Regions from separate parts of the Bacillus pretiosus genome, predicted to be linked through region 2. Evidence: riboswitches for the same ligand, from Rfam matches in the RefSeq annotation. Region 2 holds a riboswitch; the other holds the start of a gene.
The links. Region 2 has a riboswitch for S-adenosylmethionine ahead of ACU8YW_RS01825 (methionine ABC transporter ATP-binding protein). Riboswitches for the same ligand answer to the same signal wherever they lie in the genome.
Positions count from the first base shown of each region.

Region 1 (11,059 bases), 1.5 Mb from region 2:
ATTCGTATTTTCACGCTTCATTAATTGGAATTTCCCTACTAATCCATTTGTTATTGTAACATAAAAATATCAATCCTTGGAATCTTTCATCCTACTAAAAAAGACATGATTGTTTCATCATGCCTCTGAAATATGTTGAATGATTGTTTGAATTGCTTCTTTTCCATTATATTTTTTTAGTGCTGTTTTATACATCTCATTATTTTGATTTAATTCTTCGACATGCTTTATAAGTGATTTCACAGTCACATCTTCCTCATACAATACGGAAGCATATCCTTGTCTTTCAAAAGACTCTGCATTTAGTATTTGATCTCCACGACTTGCAAATTTCGATAGCGGAATTAAAACCATCGGCTTTTGCAATGTTAAAAACTCAAAAATGGCATTAGAGCCCGCACGTGAAATAACAAAATCTGTTATCGCTAATATGTCTGGCAGTTCCCCATGTATATATTCAAATTGTTTATATCCTTCTTTATTTTGTAAGCTTTCATCAAGATTACCTTTTCCGCAAAGATGAACAATTTGATATTTTTTCAGAAGTTCTGGTAACGCTTCTCGAACCGTTTCATTAATTTTCTTTGCGCCCAAACTTCCTCCCATAATTGTAATAACTGGCTTTTTACGTGAAAAACCTAAAAACACTAAACCTTTTTCACGATTTCCCTTTAGCACTTCTTCACGTACAGGAGATCCTGTATAGATTACTTTTTCTTTCGGTAAATGTTTCGCAGCTTCTTCAAATGTAACAAATATTTTCGAAGCGAAACGGAGCGCAATTTTGTTTGCTAGTCCTGGCGTCATATCAGATTCATGTAATAAAACAGGGACTCTATTTAGCCAGCCTCCAATTACGACTGGTACAGATACGAAACCACCTTTTGAAAAAATCACATCCGGTTTTAGTTTTCGAATCCTTACATACGCATCCATAACACCCTTCATTACAAGAAAAGGATCTTTTATATTTTTTAAATCAAAATAACGACGTAGCTTTCCACTTGAAATACTATAGTACGGAATGCCTTCCTTTTCTATAATCGTTTTCTCAATCCCTTGATGAGAACCAATATACGAGATATCCCAATTCTGTTCTTGTAAATGTGGAATGATGGCTAAATTAGGTGTTACATGCCCTGCCGAACCGCCACCTGTAAAGACTATTTTCTTCATACGTCTCCCCCTTCTACACTATAATACACTAAAATATCTTGCCTCAGGGTGAGAAAATACCATAGCCGTCACAGATGCTTCTGGCTCCATCATAAATCCTTCTGTTAATGAAATACCTATTTCTTCTGGATGAATAAGGCGAAATAACTTTTCTTGATCCGCAAGTTCTGGACATGCTGGATAACCGAAAGACACTCGTATCCCTCTATATTTCGTACGGAAACGTTCTTCCATCGTCAGTTCTAGTGAATCTGGAATACCCCAGCGATCACGAATGAGCATATGTGTTTTTTCAGCAAGACCTTCTGCTAGTTCAAGCGCTAACGATTGGATCGCATGGCTGCGTAAATAATCACCCTTCGCCTTCCACTCTTCAGCAATGTCCCGAACGCCTTCCCCAACCGTAACAGATAGGAAAGCAACATAGTCCATCTCATCTCCAACTGGTCGTAAATAATCACCTAAAGTACGATATGGTGCTTTTCCTTGTCTTGGGAATGTGAAACGCTCTATAACACGCGTATGATCTTCTGGATCATATATTACAATGTTTTGTCCGTCACTTTGCGCTGGGAAAAATTGATACACCGCTTTCGGTTTTAACCAAAATTGTCCTTCCTGCAATAATTCATCTATTAAATCATTTAATTCGTGTGCTCTCTTATCTCCCTCTCGCAAAAGCTTCTTCACATTTCCTTTTAATCCAAGGTGATGTCCAAGTAGCATTTGTCTATTTAAAAATGGAGCGAGATGTGCAACTGGAATATCACGTAATACAATTCGTTTTGTTGAATCAGGTATCATAACCTCTGCCTTCGCTAATGGCTCAATTACTGCTGGAATTTCTACTTTCTTCTCCTCTTTTTTTACGATATGAAGATGACGCTCTTTTTTATCTTGTTTCATCTTCTCACGCTCTTCTTCTTTTTGAAGCTTATTAATAATATCAAGACCAGTCATCGCATCACTCGCATAACATACGAGCCCTTTATATGATGGTGAAATACGATTTTCTGTAAATTTTCTCGTTAACGCTGCCCCGCCTACAACGATTGGAACATCAATATTTGCAGCTTTTAAATCTTCAGCAGTCGTTACCATTTGTTGCGCTGATTTTACTAATAAACCAGAAAGACCAATAATGTCAGGCTTCTTTTCTTGTACTTCTTGAACAATTCGATCCGAACGAACATTGATTCCTAAATTAATAATCTCATATCCGTTATTCGATAAAATAATTTCAACGAGGTTTTTCCCAATATCATGTACGTCACCTTTAACAGTTGCTAATAATACTTTCCCCTTTTTCGCACTCTCGCTAGATTCCATATGTGGCTCTAAATAGCTTACGGCAGCTTTCATACTTTCAGCACTTTGCAATACTTCGGCAACGATAAGCTCATTATTATTAAATAATCGTCCCACCTCATCCATTCCTGTCATAAGTGGGCCATTAATAATATCCAAAGGTTTTCTTCCTTCTGTAAGTGCAAGGCTTAAATCTTCTTGTAGTCCTTGTTTCGTACCTTCTACAATGTAATTTGCCAGCCTTTCATCAAGAGTTAATGTTTCTTGGGTAACGACATCTTTCTTTTTTGCCGCGCGATAAAAATTTGTAAATTCTTCTAACGTCTCTTGCGTCGTTTCAAAAAGTAGTGCATCAGCAAGACGTTTTTCTTCCTCTGGAATTGACGCATACCGTTCTAATTTTTCCGTATTCACAATTGCGTAATCTAATCCTGCTTTCGTTGCATGGTATAAAAAGACGGAATTTAATACTTCTCGGCCAGCTGGTGGTAAACCAAAAGATATGTTACTTACACCTAAAATCGTTAAACACTCTGGCAAGGCTTCTTTAATAAGGCGAATTCCTTCTATCGTCGCTGCCGCTGAACCAATATATTCTTCATCACCTGTACCTACAGGAAATACAAGTGCATCAAAAATAATATCTGACGGGCGTATACCATATTTCGTCGTCAATAACTCATAACTTCTTTTCGCGATTTCGAGTTTTCGTTCTGCACTAACCGCCATACCATCTTCATCAATTGTTCCTACAACAATAGCAGCACCATATTTCCGAAGAAGCGGCGTCACTTTTTTAAATCGTTCTTCTCCATCTTCTAAATTAATTGAATTAATAACAGCTTTTCCTTGAATATAAGTAAGAGCTCGCTCCATCACATTTTCATCTGTTGAATCAATCATAATTGGTACTTTTAACACTTTCGTAACTTCTGCCAAGAAGTTTTCCATATCTTCTATTTCATCGCGATCAGGATCTGCCATACAAATATCAATAATATGAGCATTTTTCTTCACTTGCGCTCTTGCGACTTCAGCAGCCTCTTCAAATTTCCCTTCTGCTACTAATCGTTTAAATTTACGTGACCCAATAACGTTTGTTCTTTCACCAACAAATAATGGTCTCATAGAGTCATCATATTGAAGTGCCTCTAATCCACTAACCCCGTGTCCAGCTCTTTCGTGGTGTTCACGTGGATTAAGAGAAGCTAACGCGGATTTTATTGCTTTTATATGTTCTGGTGTTGTGCCACAACAACCACCGATAATATTAACCCATCCTTCTTCAGCAAATCGCTTCACTTTTTCAGCGAGAGAAGATGGAGATTCATGATAATGTCCATCTTCATCAGGAAGACCTGCATTTGGATAACAAGAAATGTAACACTCCGACAACTCAGATAGTGAACGAATATGGTCTCTCATAAACTCCGGACCGGTCGCACAGTTTAATCCAACAGATAATGGCTTCATATGTTCTACTGATAAGTAAAAAGCCTCAATTGTTTGCCCGGCCAGAGTCGTTCCCATCGGTTCAATCGTTCCTGAAATCATAATAGGTACAATTTTATTTAGCTCATCAAAAGCTGCTTGAATTCCAATATAAGCAGCCTTCACGTTACGCATATCTTGACTCGTCTCAACGAGTAATACATCTACGTCGCCATTCAATAAGCCTCTAGCCTGCCGTGTATAGGCTTCAATTAATTCTTCAAACGTCACACCACCTGTAACACTAATCGCTTTCGTTGTTGGTCCCATTGCTCCCGCAACATATACTTCCTTCCCGCTTGCTTTGACCGCTTGCTTCGCTAAACGTGCTGCCTTCTCATTTAATTCCTCATCTAAATGAGACAACTCATAATCACTTAATACAATGTTTGTCGCCCCAAATGTATTTGTTTCAATAATATCTGCTCCAGCTTCAATATAAGCTTTATGAATCTTTAAAATGACATCAGGCCTTGTTTCTACTAAATATTCATTACAACCTTCGTACTCTTCTCCTCCGAAATCTTCCGCAGTTAAGTCCTCTTGCTGGATCATTGTTCCCATTGCACCATCTAATATTAAGATGTTATTTTGTAATTTTTCTTCTATACATTTCATCAATTAATACCTTCTTTCACTTCTTGCTTTTCTCTCACATATTTAACAAGATGTTCTGTAATTTCATATTTTAGAAATGGTGTAATAAGATAAATGCCGTTAAAATATTTCATCGCCGCATCGATCAATTCTTGTGAAATGCGAATCCCTTCTTCAATTGCTGCCTCTTTCGTTTCATGTCCATCCATTCTCTCCCTTATTTCTTCAGGTAGAGTAATACCCGGTACCTCAAAATGAAGGAAATCTGCATTCCTTTTACTTATTAATGGCATAATCCCAATAAAAATAGGTTGTTCCAAATGCTTTGTCGCTTCATACACTTCTTCAATTAACGCGATATCATAAATTGGCTGAGTTAAGAAATATTCCGCTCCAGCATCTATTTTCCGTTCCATTCGCTTAACCGCTGCTTTTAAATGTCTTACATGCGGATTAAACGCACCTCCCACTGAAAACCTTGTTGCTGGACCAATTGATTTCCCTAAAATCGAGCGCCCGTCGTTCATTTCTTTAATCATTTTAATGAGCTCAATAGAGGACAAATCATATACAGAAGTGGCACCTGGAAAATCACCAACGCGTGCTGGATCCCCAGTTAAAGCTAACACCTCTTCCATACCTAACGCTGATAGGCCTAGTAAATGAGATTGTAGTCCGATGACGTTATGGTCTCTACACGTTAAGTGCGTCAATACCGGAATATCGTGCTTCGTTAATAATGCCCCCATTGCCATATTCGAGATGCGAGGCGATGCTAATGAATTATCTGCTAGAGTAATAGCATCTGCCCCAGCTCTTTTCAATGCTCTTGCGCCTTCAAAAAATCGCTGCGTATCTAACGTTTTCGGTGGATCTAATTCCACTACTACTGTCGTTTGTTTTTTTGCTTTCTCTGCTAATGTGACATGAGCTTTTGAACGTTTCTCGTGTGTATGAACTACTTTCGGTCTTTGAATCGTATCCTTTTCTATTACAGGTGTAACATTTGCAATTGCACGTTTCATACTTTCAATATGTTCTGGAGTCGTGCCACAACAACCACCTAATAACCGAATACCTTGCTCAATAAATTTCGGTGTCATCGCTTCGAAATAAGCTGGACTTCCCTCATATACGTAACGTCCCTCCACATAATTTGGGAGACCTGCATTCGGATATGCTGACAAGTAGCCATTTTGCGGAATCGATATCATTTTAAAAGCTTCCGTCATGTGAAGTGGCCCTAGTTGACAGTTCAATCCAACGACATTTGCACCGTAATCTAAAAGCTGTTTTAATATTTCATTTACATCATTTCCATTTTGAGTTGTACCTGCCTCATGCAATGCTAATTGAGCTACAATTGGAATATTCGTTTGTTTTCGTAACACCTGAACAGCATGAAGTAATTCAAACTCATCATAGAAAGTTTCTAATAGCAGTCCATCAACCTGTTCTTCTAGTAATGCACTTGCCTGTTCCAGTAACATAAATTCTCTTTCCATATCAGTTGTCGTAACAGCTCCGATATGTTTCATACCACCAATTGTTCCTAAAATTGCATTTCTGTCTGTAACAGATGCTTTCGCCAGTTTTACTGCGGCTCTATTAATTTCAGTAACTTGATTTTCTAAACCATAAATACGTAATTTCGCTTCATTTGCTCCGTACGTATTTGTTTGAATCACATCAGCCCCAGCAGCTACATATTGCTTATGAATCGATATAATTAAATCTGGATCAGATATATTCAATTCTTCAAAACTACTTTGCAAACCATGTGAATGTAATAACGTCCCAACCGCACCATCACCTATTACAATTCCTTTTGATAATAAATCTAGTAATTTCACAAATCTCCCTCATTTCTATCAATATAAAAACCCCCTCTTCACTTTGAAGAGGGGGACATAATTGTTCCTCCTCTTATTATGCAAAACATTCGTTTTGCAGGTATTAGCACCGTTTCAAACATTTCGTTTGAAGGTTGCTGGGTTTCACAGGGCCTTTCCCTCCACCGCTCTCAATAAGAGTTTGTCTTTATTATTTTATTTATGTAGCTAAAAGGAAATACGTTCCCCTTTTAACAATGTTTGTTAATTTTTTAATAAATTTAGCATGCACAAATGCAAAAGTCAATGACACTTGCGGAAAAATAAAAATTATTTAAAATAAAGTTGCAATTCAATTATCTTTTGTTGTAAAGTTAAAAACATAATAAAAATTTCATACGAACATTCTTATCTAGAGAGGTAGAGGGACTGGCCCTATGACGCCTCAGCAACCATTAACATTTGTTAATAAGGTGCTAATTCCAGCAAATTGTGAAAGATTTGACAGATGAGAAGAAGACTCTATTCAAACCGAAAGCCTTCTTCTTTAGAAGGCTTTTTTTATTTTACCCCGCTATTTGAGGGCAGTAAGATTCCCAACTCAAAATTCAGCTGGAACAAAGAAGTTAGGTGGGAATCAACTGCCCGTAAAAGCCCGATTGGTGAGGGCTGATAATCAGTGGGGGATGCCCCCCTCACTTATTAAAGTTTCACTTTACATTCACTTAATTGTTAATTTAAAAAGGAGGAATTTTCACATGTCAACTATTGAAACAAAACTAGCACAAATCGGAAACCGGAGCGAAACTACAACAGGAACTGTTAACCCACCTGTTTATTTTTCAACTGCTTATCGTCATGAAGGAATTGGTAACTCTACTGGCTTTGACTATTCACGAACTGGCAATCCAACTCGTGGTCTTTTAGAGCAGGCAATCGCAGACTTAGAATATGGTGAACAAGGTTATGCCTGTAGTTCAGGGATGGCAGCTGTTCTCCTCGTCCTCTCCCTATTCCGTTCTGGAGACGAACTTATTGTATCCGAAGATTTATACGGGGGCACTTATCGATTATTTTCTGAGCACGAAAAAAAGTGGAATGTTCGATGTAGATACGTAAATACACAATCTATTAAACAAATTGAGCAAGCTATCACAACTGAAACGAAAGCTATTTTCATAGAAACTCCAACTAATCCGTTAATGCAAGTTACTGATATTGCCGCTGTCGCAACTGTAGCGAAAAGACACGGACTACTTCTTATTGTAGACAACACATTCTATACGCCTTATATACAGCAGCCATTAACAGAAGGTGCCAACATTGTACTTCATAGCGCAACGAAATATTTAGGGGGACATAACGATGTCCTAAGCGGACTTGTCGTTGCAAAAGGAAAGGAACTTTGTGAGGAAATCGCTCATTATCATAATGCCTCTGGTGCGGTCTTAAGTCCATTTGACTCATGGCTATTAATTCGTGGTATGAAAACGTTAGCGCTTCGCATGAGACAACATGAAGAAAATGCAAAAGCAGTTGTTGCTTATTTAAATGATGAAGACGGGGTGACAGATGTATTTTATCCTGGAAGAGGTGGCATGATCTCATTTCGTCTGAAAGATGAAACATGGATTAATCCATTCTTACAATCTTTATCCTTAATTACATTTGCTGAAAGTCTTGGTGGTGTTGAAAGTTTAATGACGTATCCAGCAACGCAAACACACGCTGATATTCCTGAAGAAATCAGAACAGCAAACGGTGTATGTAATCGTCTTCTGCGATTTTCCGTTGGCATTGAAAATAGTAACGATTTAATTCAAGACTTAAAGCAAGCCATTAAACTTGTAAAAGAAGGTGTAAGAATATGAGTTATTCTATAGATACACTCTTACTGCACAACCAATATAAACATGACTCACAAACAGGAGCTGTTAACGTTCCCATCTATAATACATCAACATTCCACCAGTTTGATGTAGATACGTTCGGAAAATATGACTATAGTCGCTCTGGTAATCCAACTCGTGAAGCTCTTGAAGATATCATTGCTTTATTAGAAGGAGGAACAAAGGGATTTGCCTTCGCATCAGGAATTGCAGCGATTTCTACTGCATTCCTCCTTCTTTCACAAGGCGATCACGTACTCATTTCAGAAGACGTATATGGAGGAACTTACCGAATTATAACTGAAGTGCTCTCCCGTTACGGTGTGTCACATACATTTGTTGATATGACAAATGTAGAAGAAATAAAGCAAAACATTAAGCCAAACACAAAACTCTTTTATGTGGAAACACCCTCTAATCCACTTTTAAAAGTGACAGATATTTGTGCTGTTTCTAAACTTGCAAAATCTATTGACGCCCTTACTTTTGTTGATAATACATTTTTGACACCACTATTCCAGAAACCACTTGATCTTGGTGCCGATGTCGTTCTTCATAGTGCCACAAAATTCATTGCCGGTCATAGTGATGTTACTGCCGGATTAGCGGTTGTAAAAGATGCCGAACTCGCTCAAAAACTTGGATTTTTACAAAATGCATTCGGCGCTATTTTAGGTCCTCAAGATTGTTCTCTAGTACTTCGCGGTCTAAAAACATTGCATGTACGTCTTGAGCATTCAGCTGCAAACGCCAATAAAATTGCACATTATTTACAAGAGCACACTAAAGTTAAAAATGTCTATTATCCTGGCTTACAAACACATCTTGGATTTGATATTCAACAATCTCAAGCTACATCAGCCGGAGCTGTCCTATCTTTCACTTTACAATCAGAAGACGCACTCCGCCAATTTTTATCAAAAGTAAAATTACCTGTCTTTGCAGTGAGTTTAGGAGCTGTCGAATCGATTCTTTCCTACCCAGCTAAAATGTCACATGCAGCACTGTCGCAAGAAGCTCGTGATGAAAGAGGGATTTCTAATTCATTACTTCGGTTATCTGTCGGCCTTGAAAATGTTGACGATTTAATATCCGATTTTGAAAATGCCCTTTCTTATGTAGAAGAACCTGTCAATGCATAGAACGAACAGAAGATATGAAATTAATTTTTCATATCTTCTGTTTTATGCCATTAAGTATATTTTTTACTTTTCGTATAGTTCATAAAAAAACGAAAGAGCACCATCTATTTCTAAATAATGAATTAATTGATATATTAAGAAGTAAAAAAGGGGCAAAAATAATGGATACTTGTGCAGATGTTTTAATCGTTATCGATTTACAAAATGGAGTATGTTATAGCGAAGAGCATTTATTCGATTTACAAAATTTACTTACAAAAGTAAATAAAAGAATTTCTTCATACAGAAAATCAAATAAACCAATCATTTTTATTCAACATTGTGATGATGATTTAGTACCCGAAAAAGAACTTTGGGCTATTCATGCTGATCTAGATGTTCAGGAACAAGATTTTTTTGTAAGAAAAACACATGCCAATTCATTTTATAAAACAAACTTGAAAGAGATTTTAGAACAATTATCTGTACACCGTATTGAATTTTGTGGTGCCCAAACAGAGTACTGTATGGATGCTACGATTAAATTTTCCCATGGACTAGAATACGAAAACTTCATGGTACAGAAAGCAACCTCTACGTTAAATAATCCATTTATGTCCGCAAAAGAGACAATTGATTTTTATGAAAATATATGGAACTGCAGATTTTTAAAGCTGATAAAAGATGAAATCTAGAATATATAACTAATGTCTTGGTAATTCTAAAATTTATCAGCTATACTCAAATATTTTGTTATCACCATAAAGAAGCTGACTACATTCAGCTTCTTTTCTTTTAACCTGTTTTATATTCTATATATAACATTATAATTCCTTTTTCTTATTATTTTAAAAATTTTGTATATTCATTTGAAAGAATAAGAAAATCATGATAAAATTGTGTTACAAATATATCTATATCTTTCAATTTTTAAAACGCATTAAAATTTTCACCCAAAAATGTCATTTTACAAAACCATGCAAATTTATCTACTTTATTTACATCAGGGTCTCTTTTCTTACAATTTCTTTACTTTAGGACTTTTTTTCTGCAACAACTGTTTTCTTTTCTTTAATTTTTTGGTATGTATAGTATGGTATAACAGCTCACACGGAGGTGGAAAAGAACATGTTAGAAACCTTTCAAAAAGAAATAGAACTATATGAAAGCAATGCAGAATTATTGAAAGTACTTGCTCATCCTGTTCGCTTATGTATTGTAAAAGGATTAATTGAACGTGGTCCAAGCAACGTTTCTACAATGTACACTGGCTTAAATATGCCACAATCTACAATTTCACAGCATTTAGCAAAATTAAAAAGTGCTAAAATCGTTTCCAGTGAAAGAAAAGGATTAGAAATTTATTACAAAGTAGAAAACGAGACAATCATTCAACTCGTTCGCGTATTATTAGGTTAAGAGCTCATAAACAGAGAAAAAGGGCGTATTTTATATTTTTCATCTCATATCTTTAATATAAATATATATCATGAGAGAAAATATATGATGCTACATAATTAAAAAGTCGTATTAAAAAACAAGACACAGAAATATGCTGTGTCTTGTTTTTTTATATTTTTAAATACTGATCCAAGTGTAACTGTTGCATATGTTTCGTATGTATCACAACATCAAATGCACTCCC
Region 1 is NZ_CM129593.1:4,122,946-4,134,004, forward strand. It holds gene ACU8YW_RS21235 (DUF3966 domain-containing protein) at 1-21, opposite strand, end outside; gene murG (undecaprenyldiphospho-muramoylpentapeptide beta-N-acetylglucosaminyltransferase) at 118-1,176, opposite strand; gene metH (methionine synthase) at 1,195-4,593, opposite strand; gene ACU8YW_RS21250 (bifunctional homocysteine S-methyltransferase/methylenetetrahydrofolate reductase) at 4,593-6,425, opposite strand; SAM riboswitch class I at 6,496-6,605, opposite strand; SAM riboswitch class I at 6,810-6,919, shown strand; gene metI (cystathionine gamma-synthase/O-acetylhomoserine thiolyase) at 7,163-8,275, shown strand; gene metC (cystathionine beta-lyase) at 8,272-9,435, shown strand; gene ACU8YW_RS21265 (cysteine hydrolase family protein) at 9,597-10,109, shown strand; gene ACU8YW_RS21270 (ArsR/SmtB family transcription factor) at 10,543-10,833, shown strand; gene ACU8YW_RS21275 (class I SAM-dependent methyltransferase) at 10,985-11,059, opposite strand, start outside.
Region 1: it holds a riboswitch for S-adenosylmethionine, as region 2 does, so the genes downstream of both, metI (cystathionine gamma-synthase/O-acetylhomoserine thiolyase) here and ACU8YW_RS01825 (methionine ABC transporter ATP-binding protein) in region 2, are expected to answer to the same signal.

Region 2 (11,059 bases):
TTAATGACCAAGCTGCATTTGATAAAGTGATGAGCTATGTTGCAATTGGTAAAGAAGAAGGTAGAATCTTAACAGGTGGCGAAGGAGACGATTCTAAAGGCTGGTTCATCCAACCAACAATCGTTGCTGACGTTGCAGAAGATGCTCGCTTAATGAAAGAAGAAATCTTCGGACCAGTAGTAGCATTCTGTAAAGCAAAAGACTTTGATCATGCACTTGCAATTGCAAACAATACAGAATACGGTTTAACAGGTGCTGTTGTTACTAATAACCGTGACCATATTGAAAAAGCACGTGAAGAATTCCATGTGGGTAACTTATACTTCAACCGTGGATGTACTGGTGCAATCGTAGGTTACCAACCATTCGGTGGCTTTAACATGTCTGGTACAGACTCTAAAGCTGGTGGCCCTGACTACTTAGCACTTCACATGCAAGCAAAAACTACTTCTGAAACTTTATAAGAAATAGTAGAAGAGATCTTCGCAGTCTGTGAAGATCTCTTTTTTTTTTTTTTTTTTGAAAAAATTTCTATATGTGGATTAAGATAGATATAAGTAGAAAAACTAATAAAGTAATAAGGTTTACTTCAGTAAATAAGGTATATTATATTTGTTGAATAGATTCTCTTTAAAGACAAGAAAAGTAGGTGAACAAAGTGGGGAAATATCAATTGGATTACAAAAGTCAGGTATCTGTGGCAAAGTTTCATGAAAAACAGACGCCTGCCAAATTTGATAAAAAGCAGCAAATTGAAAAATTGCGTGCGGAGTATTTGAAAAAGAAGCAAAAACAAACAGATAAATAATATGTTACGTTTTTGAGAGGAGAAACTAGTTTCAATTACCGTATATTACCATTAGGTAATTAGAACTAGCTAAATCCTATTAATATCGGGATAAACATGTAAATAGAAACAAAACAACGAGAAAAGTTGACTTATTAGTCATATTTTTTAGTATTCATTTTAAGGATTTCCTGTATAATACAATTTGAAAGAAAATCTATGGTTTGACAAGAAACACTCTTTTCGGTTTTGCTCACTGAAGGGAGTGTTTTTTTGTAGCCACAAACTCCTCTGTACTCATTACAGTTGCATATACTCCATTTAAACTAGCCAAAATTGTGTTATGAATATAAACGGCTGGTATAGTAGCATTCTTAAAAGAAAGATCTTTTGTAGCACAAGCATCATGTATAACGGTACATGGAAAGCCGAAATCAAAAGCAGCCCTTACGGTAGCATCAATACACATATGAGTCATCATCCCGCATATGACGACGTGCTCAATGTCTAAACGTTGTAATTGTTCTAGAAGATCAGTTTCGCGAAAACTATTTGGATAATGTTTGAGTATAACGGTTTCTTCTCTAAGTGGACGTACGCTTTCATGAATATGTACACCCTCTGTATTGGGCAGGAAAAAAGTAGCGTCATCTTTTATTGCTACATGTTGGATATGAAAAATAGGTTCGTTTTTCGTTCTAAAGAGTTGTAGCAGCTGACGAGCATATTTGCTTGCTTCTATTGGATTACGCAATTCCATCTTTCCGTGTTGAAAATAATCATTTTGAATATCAACGAGTAAAAGAGCTGTTTTCATATATTTATCTTCCTCCGGTTTCATATTCAAATAATGGTATTCAATTTATAGAGGTGATTCTCCTTTTAAAAAAATATGAAGGAGAAGAATTTTACATAACTTTAAAAAGCAATATTATATTGTGATTTTTTATTTGAAAATTTTAATAGATAAATAATTAATATTTTTCTAAAAAATGTATTGACTCTTATTATTCTGAGTTCTATAATGAGAATTAATTAAACGACAATTAAATCGATACATTCTTATCCAGAGAGGTGGAGGGACTGGCCCTACGATACCTCAGCAACGGGTTTTTTAATACCGTGCTAACTCCAGCAAGCCTTATAAAAGGCTTGGAAGATGAGAAGATGTGACCGAGTACATATAAGTGCTCTCCTTCTTATCTTTATGGTTGATAAGAAGGAGAGCACTTTTTATTTTACCTCGAAAGCTCTACTTCAAGTTTTTACAGCATATAGGAGGGGAAAAAATGATTTCTTTTAACAACGTAAGTAAAGTATATGAATCAGGTGGGCAATCTGTTCATGCGGTGGAGGATGTAACATTATCAGTTGAGAAGGGCGAAATTTTTGGCATTATCGGTTTTAGTGGCGCTGGAAAGAGTACGTTATTACGCCTAGTAAATATGTTAGAGAGACCAACGGCGGGAACGATTTCAATAGATGATAAAGATATTACATCACTATCGACGAAAGAATTACGGAAGCTAAGACAAAGAATCGGGATGATTTTTCAAAGTTTTAATTTATTTAATTCAAGAACAGTGTTTGGGAATATTGCTTATCCATTAAGGTTAGCGAAAGTACCAAAAAATGAGATAAAAGAAAGAGTAAATGAACTGCTAAAGTTTGTAGGATTAGAAGATAAAGCAAACTATTATCCAGAGCAACTATCAGGCGGACAAAAGCAGCGTGTTGGCATTGCAAGAGCACTTGCAACATCGCCAGACATTCTTATATGTGATGAGGCAACATCAGCTTTAGATCCAGAAACAACGACAGAAATTTTGAACTTATTAAAGAAAGTAAATCGAGAATACAATGTAACAATTCTTCTTATTACACATGAAATGCATGTTGTGAAAGAAATTTGTCACCGTGTAGCTGTAATGGAGAAGGGAAAGGTTATTGAAGAAGGAAAACTGTTTGATGTTTTCACACAACCAAAAACAAAGACAACTCAAAACTTTGTACGCTCCATTATTAATGATCATTTACCGGAAAGTGTTCTAGGGAAAATTCAAAATGGTGGACAGATTTATCGCTTAACATTTACTGGGGAAGAGACAGGGCAGCCGGTACTATCATATATCGCGAAAAATTATAACGTCGATGTAAACGTACTGTACGGAAATATTATTGAACTTCAAAATGTGCTATTTGGAAATCTTCTTGTAGAATTGCAAGGTGAACAGAAGGAAATTCAAAAAGCATTACAACATCTAAGACTGCAAGTGCAGCTGAAGGAGGTAGAAGCTCATGCGAGTTGATTGGAGTATATTTTGGCCTCGCATAGTAGATGCGACGGGGGATACCCTCTTAATGGTAATCGTAACCCTTATATTTGCTACAATTCTTGGTATACCCCTAGGTTTACTGTTGTATGTAACGAGGAAAGGAAACTTTTTAGAAAATAAATGGGTCTTTTCTATTCTTAATATCATTATTAATACAATTCGTCCGGTTCCATTCATCATCTTCTTAGTAGCTTTAAGCCCACTAACAAGAAGTGTTATCGGAACGACGATTGGAACAGCAGCAGCAATCTTTCCAATGACGTTAGTTGCGTCAATTGGTATTGCTAGAATGGTTGAAACAAATCTTGTTTCAGTTCCAAAGGGAGTCATTGAAGCAGCTCAAGCGATGGGTGCTTCACCATTTAGAATTGTTTTTGAAATTCTTGTACCAGAAGCGTTAGCGCCATTGATTTTAGGTGTTACGTTTATGACAGTTGGTTTAATTGAATTTTCTGCAGTTGCTGGGCTTGTCGGTGGTGGCGGTCTTGGTGACTTAGCGATGACATATGGTTATCAACGTTTTGATACATCAGTTATGTTCGTAACGGTCGTTTTACTTATTATTCTCGTACAGATAGCTCAAAATTTAGGAAACTACTTTGCGAAAGTCTTTTTACGTAGATCATAAAAAGGAAGAGGGGAAAAGAAAATGAAGAAAATTTTAGCATTTGCATTATCAGCGATTGTAGGAATTTCAGCGTTAAGCGGCTGCTCAAGTGGAGACACGGGGGCAGGAGCAAAAGAGAAAGTAGTTCGCGTTGGCGTAACCGGAACAGATGGAGACGCTTGGGAAATTTTAAAGAAAAAAGCTGAAAAAGAGGGAATTAAAATTAAACTGGTTGAGTTCTCTGATTACACAACGCCAAATAAAGCGTTAGCTGATGGAGATATTGAACTAAACTCATTCCAGCACGTTGCTTTCTTAGAGCAATTTAAAAAAGAGCATAAGTTAGATATTACAGCTGTCGGTACAACGCAAATTGCACCAATGGGCTTATACTCTGAAAAATATAAGAAGGCAAATGAAATTCCAGATGGTTCAGAAATTGCGATTCCAAATGATCCAACGAACCAAGCTCGTGCATTAAAACTTCTTGATGCAGCTGGATTATTAAAGCTTAAGAAAGACTTTGGCTTATTCGGAGATCCAAGTGGCATTGCTGAAAATCCGAAGAAGTTAAAAATTACACCGGTTATCGCACAGCAAACACCTCGTGTATTAAAAGATGTTGCAGCTTCAGTTATTAATAACGGTGTTGCTGGTCAAGCTGGATTAGATCCAGCGAAGGATCCAATTTTCTTAGAAGATCCAAAGAATGAAAATGCGAAGCCATATATTAATATTTTCGCAGCTCGTACAAAAGATAAAGATGATTCAACACTGAAAAAAGTAATTGAACTATATCATTCAAAAGAAGTAACAGATGCAATTAAGAAAGAAACAAATGATGGTTCCATTTCAGTAGATCTTTCACTTGAGGAGCTTGAAAAAATCGTAAAATAATTATCGGGTTTAACGATTAACAGTAGGAACCCCTCCGCTGTTAGCTCGTTCAACATATAATCTACTTAACAAACAAAACCCTAATTCTGTACCTTCCAATTCTGTATAACGTAGAATCCAATGTTTGTTAAGTAGAGTGATGGACCAGGAGTTTTCCTGGTCTTTTTTTATGAATGAAAGTAGCTAGCGAATAGTAAGGTAATCCAAATTATAAAAGGGTAAGCAAATAAGCTAAAAATGAGTGTAATTACGAATTGTTTTTTATGAATGAGGTGTTTTTCGAATGAAAAAAAGAAAATAGAAAAAATCATAATGAAAACGGCTGATATTACGCCAGGATTATATGAACGATAAATGAAAAACAAAATAATATGTTGAACAGAGTTGAAGAATATCGCCCCCTGTATAAAAATAATCCAGTATATAGAAGACAAGAAGTTTAGTTGATATAGAAAGACGATAAGTAAGACAAAGATTGTTAATACGAAAATCGCAATGAAAAATTGTCGGCTTGTTATAAAATAAATTGAAAATTGATTAGCAAGATATTGTGGCATTTGAAAAGATTCTTCAAGGTTATGAACGAAAAATAATAAAGGAATGATCCAGGGTATAATAGTTGAATGTTTTTTCATCAACTGACATCACTCCAATAAAATATAGAAAGCCTAAAAAAGGCCCTCTATACAGGGATAGTTATTCAATTATGATACTTTTTAAATTATCCTCATGATGCTCTTGTTTTTTCGGATAAGTAGCTAGTTCCTCTTGCAAAATGTTTAGTGCTTGCTTAGCTGATTGCTGGATTGGGGCAGGTAACTCTTCTAATATATTCATACCGACTTTTATTTTTGTACGAATTACCTTCCTTAGTAGTTCCTCACGCATGCACTACACCTCCAAATCGAATGTTTAGTACATCATCTTCGAATTTTGCTCCTTGAATAGAAAGGTGTGTTAACGTTTTTGGTAATGTGATGTTCCGTTTCACAGAACCTGAACGAATGATAAGTTCATCACCTTTTTGATTTAATGAAAGTTCACTTTTGTTTGAGAAGGGAATGGAGAGAACGAAAATATACTCATCGCCATCTTTTTTTACATATTGAGTGCGACCGTTAAATTTCACTTCCGTAGGAGAAGAATCTGATTTAAATAAAGCATCTCCTACACGCTCTAACATAGACAAACCGACAACCTCTTGTTCAAACATAGGAGCTTCGTAAATAGGAAGCGGCTGAAAACTATCTTGAATCAATGTTTTATATTTCTTTTGAGTATCTTTCCATGCTTGAAAATAAGGATCGGTGACAGTGTTAGGGATGACGCGATTAATCATAATGGCATCCACGTTATAATCGTATAAGTTTAAATACGTAAAGCTGCGCTGAGCTTCTTTAATGACCATCTTTTCAGGATTTACAACGATGCGGATACTTGTTATGTCTCGGTTTGATAAAATATCTCTCATTTCTCCAAGTTGTTCAAGTGTATTCGTTAATTCGTCCATAATATCATCGGTTGGAAGGGGGACACCAAGAAGTGGTTGAGCTACAGGACGAACAACTTTTAAAACTTTTCTTTTAATAGGAAAGAGTTTTTCCATCCACCAGCCGAGCATATCTGGAAAGCTGAGCATTGCTAATGTTTCTCCTGTTGGAGCGCAATCAATGATGATAACATCATATGTGTTTTGTTTATAATAATCGAGTACGCGAAGTAAGCTAATTAAATCTTCCATACCAGGAAACATTGTTAATTCTTCTGTTGTAATATCATCAGCTGCTTTGGAAGTGAAGAGTAGTGTAATATATTTCTGTAATTTCCCCCAGCCTTTTTCCATCTCATAAATCGTATTAATTTCTTGTGCCCACAAATTTTCACGAATTGCTAATGGCTCAGAAGATAGCTTTATACCAAATGAATCTCCTAAACTATGAGCAGGATCTGTACTCATTACTAATGTTTTTAATCCTTGTTTTGCGCTTTGAAGTGCTGTTGCTGCTGAAATGCTAGTTTTTCCTACGCCGCCTTTACCTGTATACAAAATAATTCTCATTATTCTATCCCCTTTGTTTCGAGTATCGAATATTACGAGTACCGAAATAAAATGTTGAATAAAAACCCAACTAGGGTTTTATTCAATCGGAATGTTTTTCATTTTAGGTGTAGAAACCTTTTCTTCTGTTTTTTGCTGTGACGTAGCAATGTGATTCATGATCTTTTGGAAGATTTGTAGTAAGAATGCTTTTTCTGCTTCTGATAATGCTTCTGTCACTAGGCTAAAGTAATGGGCTGCATTTTGTTTTACTTCTTGAACGAGCATTACGCCGTTTTCTGTTAAACGAATTAATACAATGCGTCGGTCGTTTTCATCACGGTACCTTTCAACATATCCCTTTTTTACGAGGCGATTTACAACACCTGTCGTTGTACTCATCGGTATATCAAGAAGGTCAGCGATTTTTGTCATTGTAATATCTGTATTTCGCTCCATCCAAAGTAAACAAAATACTTCTGTTTTAGAAAGTGTTAAATCTAGGCTTACCCATTCTTCAGGATAAAAAAGTTTCTTGGCGTTATCTAGCAGTAAGTCTAAAAAATGTTCGTATTGCAACAATTATTTCCACTCCCGTATATTTCGAGGTTCGTAATATTTGTTTTTATTTTATGCAGAATTGAAATAAATGTCAATATTTTTAACTGTTTTTTCAGATTAGACAGAAAACTAACTTTAAAATAGTATTCTTTTATGATAGATTTATAAATATAAAACTAGAATTTACATAAAAATCCATCATAGTAAATATACTTATCTATAATGGATGTACAGCTAACGAGGGGGAGAACAATGAGAAGACGTAATACGCAAGCGTTCACGTTTTTAGCATGGACTTCATTTGTTTGTGCACTTTCAGGTATGCTAATTGGAATTTATACGTTAGATGAAACGCTTAGTGTAAAAGGATATTATTTAATTGGAACATTATTTTTAACGATGTCTTGTTTTGTATTACAAAAAACAATTCGTGATAATGAAGAAGATAACGAGAGATTTCCGAAAAATAAACCGTTAGATAAAGAGTAAATCGTAAAGAAAGGCATTTGCCTTTCTTTTTTTATGTAAAAATGCAGTAAGTGCCGTGTGTTGACTTGCTTGAAGTACTGAAAATTTGGTATCATCAATAGTATTGTAGATTGAACGATATATTATGGAGGTGGCCTAGCCGTGTCAAGAATTTCCGTTGAGAATGTAAAGCACGTAGCACATTTAGCACGTCTTGCAATTACTGATCAAGAAGCTGAAAAATTTCAAAAACAACTAGATGCAATTGTTACATTTGCAGAACAGTTAAATGAATTAGATACAACTGATGTAAAACCAACAACTCATGTATTAACTATGAAAAATGTTATGCGTGAAGATGTACCAGAAAAAGGTTTACCAGTCGAAGAAGTATTAAAAAATGCACCGGATCACAAAGATAATCAAATCCGTGTTCCAGCAGTATTAGAATAGAGGAGGGGAATTTCGATGTCATTATTTGATCATTCCGTATCAGAGTTACATAAGAAGTTAAACAACAAAGAAATTTCCGTTACGGATTTAGTAGAAGAATCTTACAAACGTATTGCGGATGTTGAAGATAACGTAAAAGCTTTTCTTACATTAGATGAAGAAAACGCACGCGCGAAAGCGAAAGAATTAGACGCGAAAATTGGTGCTGAAGATAATGGTTTATTATTCGGTATGCCAATTGGTGTAAAAGATAACATTGTAACTAACGGTCTTCGTACAACTTGTGCGAGCAAAATGTTAGTAAACTTTGATCCAATTTATGATGCAACAGTTGTGCAAAAGCTAAAAGCTGCTGACACAGTTACAATCGGTAAGTTAAATATGGACGAGTTCGCAATGGGTTCTTCAAATGAAAACTCAGGTTTCTACGCTACGAAAAATCCATGGAACTTAGATTACGTTCCAGGCGGATCTAGTGGTGGTTCTGCAGCAGCTGTAGCAGCAGGAGAAGTATTATTCTCTCTAGGTTCTGATACGGGTGGTTCTATCCGTCAGCCAGCTGCATATTGCGGCGTTGTAGGTTTAAAACCAACTTACGGACGCGTATCTCGTTACGGATTAGTAGCATTCGCATCTTCACTTGACCAAATCGGACCGATTACACGTACAGTAGAAGATAATGCATACTTATTACAAGCTATTTCAGGTATTGACCGTATGGATGCAACTTCTGCTAACGTTGAAGTAGGAAACTACTTAGCTGGTTTAACAGGCGACGTTAAAGGTTTACGCATTGCTGTACCGAAAGAATACTTAGGAGAAGGTGTTGGCGAAGAAGCTCGTGAGTCAGTACTAGCTGCTTTAAAAGTATTAGAAGGTATGGGCGCAACTTGGGAGGAAGTATCTCTTCCACACTCTAAATACGCTCTAGCAACGTATTACTTATTATCTTCTTCTGAAGCATCTGCTAACCTTTCACGCTTTGATGGCGTACGTTACGGTGTTCGTTCTGATAATGTAAATAATTTATTAGACCTTTACAAAAACACACGTAGCGAAGGTTTTGGTGATGAAGTAAAACGTCGTATTATGCTTGGTACATTTGCACTTAGCTCTGGTTACTATGATGCATACTACAAGAAAGCACAACAAGTACGTACATTAATTAAAAACGACTTTGAAAATGTATTTGCTAACTACGATGTTATTATTGGACCAACAACGCCAACTCCGGCATTTAAAGTGGGCGAAAAAGTTGATGATCCAATGACAATGTATGCAAATGACATTTTAACAATCCCAGTAAACTTAGCGGGTGTTCCAGCGATTTCTGTTCCATGTGGATTCGGTGCTAACAACATGCCACTTGGTCTACAAATCATTGGTAAACACTTCGATGAAGCGACAATTTACCGCGTTGCACATGCGTTTGAGCAAGCAACAGACTATCATACAAAAAAAGCAAGTCTGTAAGGAGGCGAGCATAGATGAATTTAGAAACAATTATTGGTTTAGAGGTTCACGTTGAGTTAAAAACAAATTCGAAAATTTTCTCTGCGAGTCCAACAGAATTCGGAGCGGAGCCAAATACACAAACAAGTGTAATTGACTTAGGATACCCAGGGGTACTTCCTACTTTAAATAAAGAAGCAGTTAACTTTGCAATGAAAGCTGCAATGGCATTAAACTGTGAAATCGCAACGGAAACGAAGTTCGACCGTAAAAACTATTTCTACCCAGATAATCCGAAAGCTTACCAAATTTCTCAATTCGATAAGCCAATTGGTGAAAATGGTTGGATTGAAATTGAAGTAGACGGTAAAAAGAAACGTATCGGTATTACACGTCTTCATTTAGAAGAAGATGCTGGTAAATCAACGCATACAGCTGATGGTTCATTAGTAGATTACAATCGTCAAGGTATGCCTTTAATCGAGATCGTATCTGAGCCAGATATGCGTACGCCAGAAGAAGCATATGCATACTTAGAGAAGTTAAAATCAATCATTCAATACACTGGCGTATCTGATTGTAAGATGGAAGAAGGTTCCTTGCGTTGTGATGCGAACATTTCCCTTCGTCCAGTTGGACAAGAGAAGTTCGGTACAAAAGCGGAACTGAAAAACTTAAACTCATTCACTTACGTACAAAAAGGTCTTGAGCACGAGCAAGTGCGCCAAGAGAAAGAATTGTTATCTGGTGGTATCATCCAACAAGAAACACGTCGTTATGATGAAGCAACGAAGAAAACAATCTTAATGCGTGTGAAAGAGGGATCTGACGATTACCGTTACTTCCCAGAGCCAGACTTAGTTGAACTTTACATCGATGATGAGTGGAAAGAAGAAATTCGTGCTTCGATTCCAGAACTTCCAGATGCACGTAAAGCTCGCTACGTTGCAGAAATTGGCTTACCAGCTTATGATGCACACGTATTAACATTAACGAAAGAGATGTCTGATTTCTTTGAAGCAGCAATTGAAGATGGAGCAGATGCGAAACTAACATCAAACTGGTTAATGGGTGAAGTGCTTGCATACTTAAACAAACAACAAAAAGAATTAAAAGACGTTGCATTAACGCCTGCTGGTTTATCTAAAATGGTTCAATTAATTGAAAAAGGTACAATTTCTTCTAAAATCGCGAAGAAAGTATTTAACGAGTTAATTGAAAAAGGTGGAGACCCAGAGGAAATCGTTAAAGCAAAAGGTCTTGTTCAAATTTCTGACGAGGGTACACTTCGTAAAGTTGTAACAGAAATTCTTGATAATAATGAGCAATCTATCGAAGACTTTAAAAACGGTAAAGACCGTGCAATTGGCTTCTTAGTTGGTCAAATTATGAAAGCTACAAAAGGACAAGCAAATCCGCCGCTTGTTAACAAAATCTTACTTGAAGAGATTAATAAGCGA
Region 2 is NZ_CM129593.1:334,771-345,829, forward strand. It holds gene pruA (L-glutamate gamma-semialdehyde dehydrogenase) at 1-464, shown strand, start outside; gene ACU8YW_RS01815 (hypothetical protein) at 659-808, shown strand; gene ACU8YW_RS01820 (cysteine hydrolase family protein) at 1,041-1,604, opposite strand; SAM riboswitch class I at 1,847-1,953, shown strand; gene ACU8YW_RS01825 (methionine ABC transporter ATP-binding protein) at 2,077-3,096, shown strand; gene ACU8YW_RS01830 (methionine ABC transporter permease) at 3,086-3,751, shown strand; gene ACU8YW_RS01835 (MetQ/NlpA family ABC transporter substrate-binding protein) at 3,773-4,627, shown strand; gene ACU8YW_RS01840 (HXXEE domain-containing protein) at 4,795-5,262, opposite strand; gene ACU8YW_RS01845 (DUF3926 domain-containing protein) at 5,324-5,515, opposite strand; gene ACU8YW_RS01850 (ArsA family ATPase) at 5,508-6,689, opposite strand; gene ACU8YW_RS01855 (MarR family winged helix-turn-helix transcriptional regulator) at 6,765-7,247, opposite strand; gene ACU8YW_RS01860 (YiaA/YiaB family inner membrane protein) at 7,479-7,715, shown strand; gene gatC (Asp-tRNA(Asn)/Glu-tRNA(Gln) amidotransferase subunit GatC) at 7,857-8,147, shown strand; gene gatA (Asp-tRNA(Asn)/Glu-tRNA(Gln) amidotransferase subunit GatA) at 8,163-9,620, shown strand; gene gatB (Asp-tRNA(Asn)/Glu-tRNA(Gln) amidotransferase subunit GatB) at 9,635-11,059, shown strand, end outside.